Regions from separate parts of the Streptomyces sp. NPDC001135 genome, predicted to be linked through region 1. Evidence: riboswitches for the same ligand, from Rfam matches in the RefSeq annotation. Region 1 holds a riboswitch; each other region holds the start of a gene.
What was found. A riboswitch is a leader RNA that binds a small molecule or an ion and turns the genes downstream of it on or off. The one in region 1 is predicted to bind cyclic di-AMP.
Positions count from the first base shown of each region.

Region 2: it holds a riboswitch for cyclic di-AMP, as region 1 does, so the genes downstream of both, ACWC94_RS02575 (transglycosylase family protein) here and ACWC94_RS08980 (M23 family metallopeptidase) in region 1, are expected to answer to the same signal.
Region 3: it holds a riboswitch for cyclic di-AMP, as region 1 does, so the genes downstream of both, ACWC94_RS05310 (M23 family metallopeptidase) here and ACWC94_RS08980 (M23 family metallopeptidase) in region 1, are expected to answer to the same signal.

Region 1 covers NZ_JBSFKD010000005.1:87,422-91,692, forward strand. The annotation lists gene ACWC94_RS08970 (TetR/AcrR family transcriptional regulator) at 57-671, shown strand; gene ACWC94_RS08975 (SGNH/GDSL hydrolase family protein) at 860-1,645, opposite strand; gene ACWC94_RS08980 (M23 family metallopeptidase) at 1,863-2,768, opposite strand; cyclic di-AMP (ydaO/yuaA leader) riboswitch at 2,773-2,934, opposite strand; gene ACWC94_RS08985 (alpha-galactosidase) at 3,235-4,271, opposite strand, start outside.
Region 2 covers NZ_JBSFKD010000001.1:528,997-533,267, reverse strand. The annotation lists gene eno (phosphopyruvate hydratase) at 6-1,313, opposite strand; gene ACWC94_RS02575 (transglycosylase family protein) at 1,606-2,307, opposite strand; cyclic di-AMP (ydaO/yuaA leader) riboswitch at 2,312-2,485, opposite strand; gene ACWC94_RS02570 (transglycosylase family protein) at 2,683-3,795, opposite strand; gene ACWC94_RS02565 (cytochrome P450 family protein) at 3,946-4,271, opposite strand, start outside.
Region 3 covers NZ_JBSFKD010000003.1:21,630-25,900, reverse strand. The annotation lists gene ACWC94_RS05330 (GTP cyclohydrolase II) at 1-194, opposite strand, end outside; gene ACWC94_RS05325 (MarR family winged helix-turn-helix transcriptional regulator) at 277-834, opposite strand; gene ACWC94_RS05320 (dihydrofolate reductase family protein) at 895-2,031, shown strand; tRNA gene ACWC94_RS05315 (tRNA-Met) at 2,080-2,153, opposite strand; cyclic di-AMP (ydaO/yuaA leader) riboswitch at 2,465-2,611, shown strand; gene ACWC94_RS05310 (M23 family metallopeptidase) at 2,621-3,649, shown strand; gene ACWC94_RS05305 (aldo/keto reductase) at 3,729-4,271, shown strand, end outside.

The DNA of each region.
Region 1 (4,271 bases):
GCCGGCGGGAACCGGGCTCTTCCGCGCCACCCTCGCCAACGGACTAGGGTGACCGGGTGGCGAGAGTGCGGTTGAGCGTGGCCGAGCGGCGGGAGGAACTGCTGCGGGCCGCCATCGGGCAGATCGAGGCGCGTGGCGTGGCGGCGGTCAGGATCGCCGACGTGGCCGCGACGCTCGGGGTGAGCAACGCGCTGGTGCTGTACCACTTCTCGACGAAGGAGAAGCTGGTCGCGGCCGCGTTCGCGTACGCGGCGGAGGACGACCTCGCGCATCTGCGCAAGCTGCTGGGGCGGCGGACGTCCGCGCTGCGCCGGCTGCGGGCCGCGGTGCGCTGGTACGCGCCGACCGGACAGGCCAAGGGCTGGCGGCTGTGGATCGAGGGATGGGCGGCGGCCCTGCGCGAGCCGGCCCTGCGGGAGGTCACCCGGGACCTCGACAAGCAGTGGAAGGCGGCGATCGCCGACGTCGTCGCCGAGGGCGTGGCGGCCGGCGAGTTCACCTGCGCCGACCCCGCCGGTGCCGCACTGCGGCTGACCGCGCTGCTGGACGGGCTGGCCGTGCAGCTGACCTCGTACCCGGGAGCGGTGCCGCGGACACGCGCGCAGGAGTGGGCCGACGACGCGCTGGCCCGGGAACTGGGCCTGGACCGGAAGACCCTGAACGAACGCTGACCTCAGCGCCGGGCGGCACCCTGCCCGCGGGACACGGGCCGCCACCGCCGGCCCCGCCCGTCCCCGGCACAGCCGGGCCCCGCGGGTTTCCGGCAGGGCGGACCCGACCCGTACGGCCCGGCGCCGCCGCGCACCGCCGGACGCGACCGTGCCCCGCACCACGGGTGTGCGGGGCACGCGGGTGTCGGTCAGGCCACCGAGGTGATGCGCAGCTTGATGTCGTCGGGGGACAGGGCGCCCTTCGCGGTGACGTGGTCGCCGGAGGACTCGCCGCGCAGGCGGCGGCCGATCCACGGGACCAGGTACTCGCGGGCCCAGTGGACGTCGTCGCGGCGGATGTCCAGCGTGCCCCGGGGCGGCTGCGGCGGCCACGGCTGCTCCGGGTCGGCCGGGATGTCGAGGCCGAGGGCCTGGCCGGCGCGCAGCGCCACGCGCGTGTGCCCCTCGGGCGAGAGATGGAGCCGGTCGCTGTCCCAGGCCCTGCGGTCCTGCACGGACTTCAGGGACCACAGGTCGAGCACCGGGCAGCCGTACCGGTCGGCGATGGCGCGGACGTGCCCGTTGTACGTGGCGATCTTGCCGCGCAGATGCTTGAGCAAGGGGACGCCACGGGTGTCGAAGCCGGTCGTCACCATCACCGTGCCGGCCGCCTCGGTCAGCCGGGCGACGGCCCGCTCGAAGCGCTCGGCCACCTCGTCCGGGTCGGTGCCGGGGCGGATGATGTCGTTGCCGCCCGCGCAGAAGGAGACCAGGTCCGGGGCGAGTTCGACGGCCTGCGGGAGCTGGTCCTGCACGATCTGGTCGAGCAGCTTCCCGCGCACCGCGAGATTGGTGTACTCGAAGTCCCCCTCGGGCCGCCGGTCGGCGAGCAGTACCGCGAACCGGTCGGCCCAGCCCACGAACGCCCCGTCGGGCCCGGGGTCGCCGACGCCCTCGGTGAAGCTGTCCCCCACCGCCACGTACGACCCGATCACTGATCTGTTGTCATTCTTCGAATCGTCTGCCACGTCGGACCATGATTCACCTTCGGATGTGACCTACGCGACCGTAGGCAGGGGTTGACGAACGGTGAGATAAGACACCCTTAATTCGTTTGCGTACCCGGAATAAGGCGGACACACCGAAGGCCGGACCCGGGGATCGTGGGTCCGGCCTTCGGCCGTGTGCCAGGCAGGCGGTTGTGGCGGGGTGTCAGACGACGGCGACGCCGTGCCCGCGGAGGTAGCCGACCGGGTCGATGTCGGAACCGTAGTCGGGGGTCGTACGGATCTCGAAGTGCAGGTGCGGGCCGGTGACGTTGCCGGTGGCGCCCGACAGGCCGACCTGCTGGCCCTCGGTCACGGTCTGCCCGGCCGAGACGGAGAGCCGGGAGAGGTGGCCGTACTGCGCGTAGTGACCGTCGTCGAGCCTGAGGACGACCTGGTTGCCGTACGCGCCGCCCCAGCCGGCGGAGACGACCGTGCCCGCGGCGACGGCCTTGACGGGGGTGCCGGTCGGTACGACGAAGTCGACGCCCGTGTGGTAGCCGCTGGACCACATGCTGCCGGCCACGTGGTAGCCGGTGCCGATGGTGGCGCCGGCGACCGGGAGGGTGAAGCCGGTGGAGGTGGTCGCCGTCGCGGCGGCGCCGGAGGTCCTCGGCGCCGGGGCCGCCTGGGACGTGGAGCGGGACGAGTCGGCGGACGGCCGGCTCGCGGGCGCGGGCTCGGTGCGAGCCGGTGCGGACCGCCGGCCGAGCGCGAGCTTCAGGCCGGGGTGGATCAGCGCCGGGTCGTCGCCGACGGCCTGCCGGTTGGCGGCGTAGAGGCGGTGCCAGCCGCCCGCGACGTGCTGCTCGTCGGCGATCGTTGACAGGCAGTCGCCGGACTTCACCCTGTAGGTGCGCCATTCCGGACTCGGCTGCGCGGCGGCCTTGTCCACCGGGGCCTCGAGGGACTGCGCGGCCCGGGCGGAAACGGACTGCGGGACGGTGGCGGCATGCGCCCCGGTGGTGCCGACGAGCGGGAGGGCCAGGGCGGCGCCGCCGGTTCCGGCAAGGGCGATCGAGCGGGAAAGACGCGGGGGCTTGGGGCGTCGGTGCTTGCCCTTACCGGGCATGGCGCATTCCTCTCCGGCGCCTGCGAGGTGAGCTGTCGGGTTCGGGCTGGAGCTGCCCGGCCGTGCGCGCACGGCTTCACCCCGAGCCTGTCGCGGAGACCGGACAGGCAGTCGTACCTGGTGGGTCCCCCGCTCCTGCCGAACACGGGTCAAGTGTGTGGGACTCCGGGCGGCGGCAGGATGCGGCGTTCCGTCCGGATCGGTGGCGAACGTAAGCGAGTGGGACGCGGGGAAACAAGCATCCCGTTCCCGCCGTTCGACGTGACGAAGATCGCTCACGGGACATCTCGGTCACACTCCGTGAATTCCGTCCGCTCCACCCTTTCCCTTTCCCTTTTCACCATGGGAATTACGTGAACATGACGTGCGACGCACGGTCACGAATATGACGCTCCTCACGCACACCCGGCCACGAGCCCTTATTCCCCGGCGAGTTGGAATGAAGGCGCCAATTCGGGCAGAAGGTTCAGATACGGCGCAGCCGGAGAACCGTTGCATCCAGGTCACCCTTGAGTCCGGTGCGCAGCCCGTGGTGCAGCAGGACGGCCCCGCGGTGGACTTCACCCGTCTCACGGCATTCGTACGACGCCGCCGGGTCGAGTCCGCGCAGGCGCAGCGGCGGCACGGGCTCGCCGTGGCTCTGCGCCGGGAGCCAGGCGAGGACCACCGTCTCCTCGCCCAGGACGTACTGGACGGCACTGGGACCACCGGCCGGCGGTCGCAGCCGGTACAGGTCGCCCCGCTGGACGACCGGGCGGATCTCCTTGTAGAGCCCGACCCACCACCGGGCCTCGGCCAGCTCCTGATCGGTCCATTCCGTGAGATCGCCGCCGACCCCGAGAACGCCCGCCATGGCGCTGACGAAACGGAACCGCAGGGAGCTGACCCGGCCATTGAGCTGGGTGTTCGGACTGTCGGTCACCCAGGCGGCCATGATCCGCGCGGGGTGGATCTGACTGAAGCCGTACTGGATGGCGAGCCGGTCCAGCGGGTCGGTGTTGTCGGAGGTCCACACCTGGTCGGTGCGGCTCACGACGCCGAGGTCGATGCGGCCGCCACCGCCCGAGCAGGACTCGAAGGCGACGGAGGGATGGGCCGCGCGCAGCCGGTCCAGCAGGGCGTACAGGGCGCGGACGTGGTCCACCCACAGGCGCTGCGGGTACGGCTCACCGGGCCAGCCGGCATCGGTGAAGCAGCGGTTGAAGTCCCACTTGACATAGTCGATGGGGGCGCCGGCGAGCAGGGTGTTCAGCTGCTCCCACAGGTACTCCTGGACGTCCTCGCGGGCGAGGTTGAGGACGAGCTGGTTGCGCAGTTCCGTCCGCTTCCGTCCCGGCTGGTACTGCACCCAGTCGGGATGCGCGCGGTACAGGTCGCTGTCCGGGTTGACCATCTCGGGCTCGACCCAGATGCCGAACCGCATGCCGAGGGCGTGCACCTGGTCGGCCAGCGGCTTCAGGCCGTGCGGGAAGCGGTCGGGGTTGGGGGTCCAGTCGCCCAGGC
Region 2 (4,271 bases), on a different contig from region 1:
GGGGGTCAGCCCTTGGCGACGTCGATGTGGCCGCGGAAGCGCGGGAAGGCGCTGCGGCCCGCGTACACGGCGGCGTCGTCGAGGATCTCCTCGATGCGCAGCAGCTGGTTGTACTTGGCGACACGCTCGGAACGGGCCGGGGCGCCGGTCTTGATCTGGCCGCAGTTGGTGGCGACGGCCAGATCGGCGATGGTGACGTCCTCGGTCTCGCCGGAGCGGTGGGACATCATGCACTTGAAGCCGTTGCGCTGGGCCAGCTCGACGGCGTCCAGGGTCTCGGTCAGCGAGCCGATCTGGTTGACCTTGACGAGCAGGGCGTTGGCGGTGCCCTCCTCGATGCCGCGGGCCAGGCGCTCGGGGTTGGTGACGAACAGGTCGTCACCCACCAGCTGGACCTTGTCACCCAGACGGTCGGTGATGACCTTCCAGCCGGCCCAGTCGTCCTCGAACAGCGGGTCCTCGATGGAGACGAGCGGGTAGGCCGCGACGAGCTCCTCGTAGTACTCCGTCATCTCGGCGGCGGAGCGCTCCTTGCCCTCGAAGAGGTACGTGCCGTCCTTGTAGAACTCGGAGGCGGCGACGTCGAGCGCGAGGGCGATCTGCTGGCCGGGGACGTAGCCGGCCTCCTTGATCGCCTCGAGGATGAGGTCGAGGGCCTCGCGGTTGGAGCCGAGGTTCGGGGCGAAGCCGCCCTCGTCGCCGAGGCCGGTGGACAGGCCCTTGCCCTTCAGGACCTTCTTCAGGGTGTGGTAGACCTCGGTGCCCCAGCGCAGGGCCTCGGAGAAGGACTCCGCGCCGATCGGGGCGATCATGAACTCCTGGATGTCCACGTTGGAGTCCGCGTGCGAGCCGCCGTTGAGGATGTTCATCATCGGCACCGGCAGCAGGTGCGCGTTCGGGCCGCCCAGGTAGCGGAAGAGGGGGAGGTCGGAGGCCTCGGAGGCGGCGTGGGCGACGGCGAGGGAGACGCCGAGGATGGCGTTGGCGCCGAGGGAGCCCTTGTTGTCGGTGGCGTCCAGGTCGAACATGGCCTGGTCGATCAAGCGCTGCTCGGTGGCGTCGTAGCCGACCAGCTCCGGGCCGATCTGCTCGATGACGGCGAGGACGGCCTTCTCGACGCCCTTGCCCTGGTAGCGGTTGGGGTCACCGTCGCGCAGCTCGATGGCCTCGAAGGCGCCGGTCGAGGCGCCGGACGGGACGGCGGCACGACCCGTGCTGCCGTCGTCGAGGCCGACCTCGACCTCGACCGTGGGGTTGCCTCGGGAGTCCAGGATTTCCCGGGCTACGACGACGTCGATGGACGGCACGAGCATCTCCTTCTTGGATGTGACGCTGGAAGTGCGGGGCTTGCTGCCTTACGGCTGCGCCTTGCGACTAGAGCCTAACCGTCTCCGGGGGATCGGCCACCGACCGACCGCCCCGTGGACGGGGAGGGACACGCAGACGGTACCCATTGTTCCTGAACGGAACAAAGGGTGGGTGCAGAAGGCACGCACATGACTGCCCGGGGCGCGCACAAAAGACCCCGCCCCGGCGCGTACGGGGGAACACGCGCCGGGGCGGGGAGTCCGTGGGGACGGGGGGCGGGCCGAGGGCCGCTGCCGCTTACTTCAGGTGCAGCTGCTGGCCCGGGTAGATGAGGTTCGCGTCCTCGACGATGTCCTTGTTCAGCTCGAAGAGCTTCTGCCAGCCGCCCTGGACGTGGTGCTTGGCGGCGATGGAGCTGAGGGTGTCACCGGTGACGACCTTGTACTCGCCGTCGCCCTTCTTGACCTTCTTGCCGGTCGGCGTGGTGACCGTCTTGCTCTTCGCCGGGGCCGTGCGCTCGGCGGAGCGGGAGGCGGCCTGCTGGTCGGAGCGCGTGGTGGTGCTGGGCGCGGTCGTCTTCGACGAGGTGGTGTGCGAGGGGGTGCTGGGCGCGGAGCCGTTGTAGGCGGCGCTCGACAGGCCCGTGCCGCAGACCGGCCAGGCACCCTTGCCCTGCGCACCGAGGACCTTCTCGGCGACGGCTATCTGCTGCGCCTTGGTGGCCTGGTTGGCCTGCGGGGCGTAGGCGGTGCCGCCGTACGCGGCCCAGGTGGAGGCGGAGAACTGCAGCCCGCCGTAGAAGCCGTTGCCGGTGTTGATGGACCAGTTGCCGCCCGACTCGCACTGGGCGACCGCGTCCCACTCGGAGGCGGTGGCGGCGGAGGCGTTGCCGGCCGCCATCAGCGGGGCGGCGACGGCGGCGCCGGTGACACCGGCGAGCGCGATGACACGGGTGGCCTTGGACGGACGACGGTGCTTGCCCTTGCCGGTAAACAGCATGGATCGATCCCCTCACCGACGCCTGCGAGGTGAGCTGTCGGGTTCGGGCCGGTTGAGTTGCCCGGCCGCACGCTCGCTCTCGCGAGGCGCGGCTTCACCCCCAGCCGGTTCCGGCGTCAACCGCCGGGCCCGGCACTTACCTTGGGTCCCCCGCTCCTGCCTACGGCGCTTGACGCGACGACTGTTCCCGGGCAACCGCTGGCAGGATTCGGCGTTGCGACTGCCGGGGCTCGTGGTGACGAGCGGCCTCGACCGTAGACACGTGATCGAGGGAATTTCAAAGACGATCAGGGCTTCTGAGACTCATCCCACACTTTCACCGAATCGGACATCAACGGCGAAACGGGGCGTCAACTGCCGCTGTCCTCCGCCCGTTTAGGAACCGACTTCCAGGGTCTGACCGGCGGCGATGTGGTTCGGGTCGGCGCCGATGACGCTCTTGTTCCCGTCGTAGAGCGCATGCCACCCGCCGTCGACACCCAGGGAGTCGGCGATGGAGGCGAGGGTGTCCCCCTCGCGGACCGTGTAGGTGCCGGCCGCACGGTCGGCGTGACGGCCGGAAGCGGGGGCGTTCTGACCGTTTGTCACGGTTTCGTCCGCACTCTCGCCGCGGTGACGTCCGCCACTGCTGAGCGTGCCGGTGTCGACCAGGCTCCAAGAACCGGCGGACTGCTGGTAATTGTCCGATTCGTCGGTACCGGGCGTTGCCGTCGGCGAGCTGTCGCCGCCCTGCGAGCCGCCATTGCCGGTCGAGCCGGACTTGTCGCCCTTGTCGGACTTGGGGGTGCTGGTTCCGGTGGAGCCGCCGGGCGCATCCGGGGTCTTCGTGGCGTGGTGACCCTTCCGCGGAGCCGGCGTGGCACTCGGGTCCGAGGAGGGACCGGAGGCGCCCGGAGCGGAGGAGTCCGGGCCGGAGGAGTCCGACGCGGAGGGGGAGCCCGTGCCGGAACCCGGGTCGGAGTGGGGGCCGGAACCCGGGCCCGAACCGGAGTCCTGCGCGGACGAATCCGGCAGACCGGACGAGTCGGAGGTCCCGGCCGAGCCGGAGGTGCCGGCCGAACCACCGGTGCCGCCCGGGCCGCCGACGCCGGTGTCGACGTCGACCGAAGCGGAGTTGGAGGTCAGACCGGAGAGCAGGGCGCAGGTGGCCCACGGCTTGGTGCCCTGGTCGGCCAGGATCTTCTCGGCGACGGCTATCTGCTGCGAGCGGCTGGCCTGGTCGGCGCTGTCGGCGTACTGCGTACCGCCGTACCTGCCCCAGTCGTCCTGCGAGATCTGCAGGCCGCCGTAGTAGCCGTTCCCGGTGTCCGCGCTCCAGGAACCGCCGCTCTCGCACTCGGCGACCTTGTCCCAGGTGGTGCCGTCGGCCGCGTTGGCGCTCGCGGCACCGAGCAGCGGGATGGCGATGGCGGAGCCGGTCACTCCGGCCGCGACGAGGAGGGCCGGAGCCTGACGGGGGCGACGGTGACGACCGTTCCCGGAGAGCATGCGGAAGCCTTTCGTGCGACAGCAGGAGCGGCGCGGCGCGCTGAAATCCGTCGCCACGCTGATGGGTGAACGTATCCGCAGACGATCACTTGTCACAAGTTAATGCCGCGCAGATCACGTGAAGATCACAAAGTTGAACGCCCTTCACGTTCACCGGCGCCCGGCCGCGCCGGCGGCCGGCGTGAACTCCACGGGCAGGGTGCGCAGGCCGCGCATGATGAGCCCGCCGCGCCAGCGCAACTCGTCCGGATCCACGGCGAGCCGCAGGTCGGGCAGCCGGGTGAGCAGGGTGGCGAGCGCGGTCTGGCCCTCCAGCCGGGCGAGCGGCGCGCCGAGGCAGTAGTGGATGCCGTGGCCGTAGCCGAGGTGCTGGTTGTCGCGGCGGGCGAGGTCCAGCGCGTCCGGGTCGGCGAACCGCTCCGGGTCCCGGTCGGCCGCCGCGAGGACCACGAGCACCGGGTCCCCCGGCGCGATGT
Region 3 (4,271 bases), on a different contig from region 1:
TCGCCGGTCAGGCACTCGGAGTGCAGGCGCACCAGCGGAACCGGGCCGGGGTCGCCGAGCACGACGGCGACATGCTCCTGGCCGTCGGCCAGGCCGTGGAAGGTGACGAGTTCGGCGTCGACGCTGTAGCCGTCGTCGAAGCGCAGCGGTACCCGGACGCGGGCGCGCGGCGTGGCGGCGGTGGTGTCGGGCATGCGGGTCCCTCCGGGGAAGGTGCTTCAGATTTGAAGCAGTGATCGTGCGGGGACCCTACCGCATGATTAAAACTTGAAGCAATTAGTTTTCGGGTGCCTGGTGGGACTCGGGGGGTGCGGGCGGGGCCGACGAGGAGCAGGACGACCGGCGCCGCCAGGGCACGTCCTCCGCGCCGGGTGCGGCATCGTCGCCCTGCAGCCCGCGGGCGATCCCGGTGCAGATCTCCTCCAGTTGCCCCACCTGTTCCGGGGTGAGCCGGTCGAACAGGGTGGCGCGTACGGTCTCGACGTGCCCGGGCGCCGTACGCTCCAGCACGGCCAGTCCCTCGTCCGTCAGCACGGCGATGCTGCTGCGCTTGTCCCAGCGGCAGTCCTCACGGCGCACCAGCCCGTCCCGCTCCAGACGGGTCACCGCATAGGTCAGCCGACTGCGCGTGATCTTCAGCGTCTCCGCGAGGTCGGTCATGCGCAGCCGCCGCTCGGGCGCCTCGGAGAGGTTGGCCAGCACGGAGTAGAACAGATGGGGCATGCGGGCCGTCTGCTGGAGGTTCCGGTCGATCGCGTCGTCCAGCAGCCGGGCGGCGGACAGGTAGGCGCGCCAGGCGCGCTGCTCCTCGGCAGTGAGCCAGCGGGTCGTCATGCCGCCAGTGTAGGTTTGTTTCAAACTTGAACCAAGAGTGACTTCAGGGAGAGCGCGCCGATGTCGTACCCCTATGTGCTGCTGTCCGCCGCCGTCTCCCTCGACGGCTACCTGGACGACACCGGCCCCGAACGGCTCCTGCTGTCCAGTCCGGCCGACTTCGACCGGGTGGACGCGGTCCGGGCCTCCGTCGACGCGATCCTGGTCGGCGCCGGCACGATCCGCGCCGACAACCCACGGCTGCTGGTCAACTCCGCCGAGCGCCGCGCGGCCCGCGTGGCCGAGGGCAGGCCGCAGTACCCGCTGAAGGTGACCGTCACCGCCACCGGCGACCTCGACCCCGGCGCCCATTTCTGGCACACCGGCGGCGACAAGCTCGTCTACACGACCGACAAGGGCGCCGAGCGAGCCGCACGCCTCCTCGGCGGCACCGCCGACATCGTCCCGCTCGGCCCCGACCTCGACTGGCGCGCCCTGCTGGGTCATCTGCACGACGTGCGCGGCGTACGGCGGCTGATGGTCGAGGGCGGCGGCACGGTCCACACCCAGCTGCTCCGGCTGGGCCTGGCCGACGAGCTCCAGCTGGTCCTCGCCCCGCTGTTCGTCGGCGACCCGGCCGCCCCCCGCCTGTTCGGGCCGGGTGCCTACCAGGCCGGCCGGCTGCGCCTGACCGAGACCCGCCGCATCGAGGACGTCGTCCTCATGCGCTACGAGCCCACGGCCCCCGGCACCGGCCCGGTCCCCACCGCCGCCGACCGGCACTGGCTGCGCACCGCCTGCGAGCTGGCCGCGTTGTGCCCGCCCTCGGAGACGGCGTTCAGCGTCGGCGCGGTGGTGGTCGCCGCCGACGGTACGGAGCTGGCCCGGGGGCATTCCCGGGAGGGCGGCGACCCCGTGGTCCACGCGGAGGAGGCGGCGCTGGCGAAGACCGATCCGGCGGATCCGCGGCTGGCCGCCGCCACGGTGTACTCCAGCCTGGAGCCCTGCGCCCGGCGTGCCTCACGGCCGGCGCCGTGTGCCGAGCTGATCCTTCGGTCGGGGGTGCGGAGGGTGGTCACGGCTTGGCGGGAGCCGGACACGTTCGTCTCCGCGGCCGACGGGACGGGGCTCCTGGTCACCGGGGGTGCGCAGGTGGTCGTACTGCCGGAGCTGGAGGGACTGGCCAAGGCACCGAACGGGCATCTGCTGGGGCACTGAAAAACACCCGGGGCCGGAATCCACTGGATTCCGGCCCCGGGCCTTCAGTAGCGGGGACAGGATTTGAACCTGCGACCTCTGGGTTATGAGCCCAGCGAGCTACCGAGCTGCTCCACCCCGCGTCGTTGTGACTCCAGAGTACCCCATCCGCGGGGCGGCTCGCACACCGCTTTCCCGCGGGCCGCCCCGGCCCCGGTGATCCTCTGTACGGACAGTGACCGGACGACCGCCCTCCGCATAACATCTGAGTCACCATCAAAAACGCCGAGACTCCTGAACGCCGGTCAACTCGCCCGTTTTGCAGGACTCCTGACCGGTACGTCCGGGCCGGAAAAGGTTAATGATCAAGGCGGATGGCTTGGAAAGTGACCAGCAGGTCTATTAACGTTCGATAACGCAGCGCGGTCGTCCCAGCCGTCACAAGAGACGGCTCCGTGCGCACGCGCCGAATCCCGCGAGGGAACCGGGGAACCACCACCTTGGGGTGAATCACGCGGATGCCGTGACCGGTATACGCGCGTAGGAGACCTTCCTGCTCCGAACCCGTCAGCTAACCCGGTAGGCGGAGGAAGGAAAGGAGTACGCCCGCGTGGCGTCCAACCGGCCTACCCCAGAAGCCCCGTTCATGCCCGCGGAGGCCGAGCCCGAGACCTTCGGCTACGGCGCCTACCGCACCGAAGAGGGCCCCTGGGAGGAGTGGAACCCCACCGAGGACTCCCTCGCCCCCGTCCGCGGCCGGCACCGTGTCGCCAAGCAGCGCGGCGGCTTCGCGCGCAGCTCCACCGTCCTCGGCGTCGGCGTGATGGCCGCCGTCGGTGCGGGCGGCATGGCCAGCGCCAACACCGGTAAGCCGCCGGTCTCCATATCCCTGCCGGACCTGGACTCCGTCGGTCACCTCTTCGGCGACGACGCCTCCGACGCGCCCCGGACGGACGGCAGCACGCTCAGCAACGCCGGCGTGACCTCGGCCGACAGCAAGGACTCCGACGCGGGCGAGACCCTGCGCAACCGGATCATGGCCCAGGCCGAGCAGCAGCGGAGCAAGGCCGACAGCAGGGCCACCGCCGCCGCGCTCGCCGCCGCCGAGAAGCAGACCGCCGACACCGCGGCCAAGGCGGAGCAGGACGCCGCCGCCAAGGCCGCCGCCGCCAAGCAGAAGGCCGAGGCCGACGCCAAGAAGGCGGCCGAGGCCAAGAGGCTGGCCGAGCTGGCCAAGCAGTACCAGCTGCCCGTCGTCTCGTACACGATCACCGGCACCTTCGGCCAGCCCGGCGCCATGTGGTCCTCCGGCTACCACACCGGCCTCGACTTCGCCGCCCCCACCGGCACCCTGATCAAGGCCGTCCACGGCGGCACGATCACCCAGGCCGGCTGGGCCGGCGCCTACGGCTACCGCACCGTCCTCACCCTGGACGACGGCACCGAGCTGTGGTTCTGCCACCAGTCCTCGATCAACGTCTCCGTCGGCCAGAAGGTGTCCACCGGCGAGGTCATCGGCCGCATCGGCGCCACCGGCAACGTCACCGGCCCGCACCTGCACCTGGAGGTCCACCCGGGCGGCCAGGCCACCGGCATCGACCCGGCGCCGTGGCTGCGGGACAAGGGCCTCAACCCCTGAGCGTGTCAGCCATGTGAACCGTGGGAAGTCGGCGCCGGCGGTGGAATGCGATCATCCACCGCCGGTGTTGATGTGAAGCATGACTTCTCTGCGCCCACTCGGTTCCTCCGACCTCGAGGTCTTCCCGCTCTCCCTGGGCGGCAACGTCTTCGGCTGGACCGCCGACGAGGAGACCTCCTTCGCCGTCCTCGACGCCTACACGGCCGCCGGCGGCAACTTCATCGACACCGCCGACGCCTACTCCGCCTGGATCGAGGGCAACAAGGGCGGTGAGTCCGAGACGATCATCGGCAAGTGGGTCAAGGCCCGCGGCAACCGCGACAGCGTCGTCATCGCCACCAAGGTCAGCCAGCACCCCGAGTACCAGGGTCTGTCCGCGACCAACATCAAGGCCGCCGCCGACGCCTCCCTGCGCCGCCTGGACACCGACTACATCGACCTCTACTACACCCACTTCGACAAGCCCGAGGTACCGGTCGAGGAGATCATCGGCGCGCTGGACGAGCTGGTGAAGGCGGGCAAGGTCCGGCACATCGCCGCCTCCAACATCAGCCCCGAGCGGCTGCGGGCCTCCCTGGACTTCTCCGACCGCGAGGGCCTGGCCCGCTACGTCGCCCTCCAG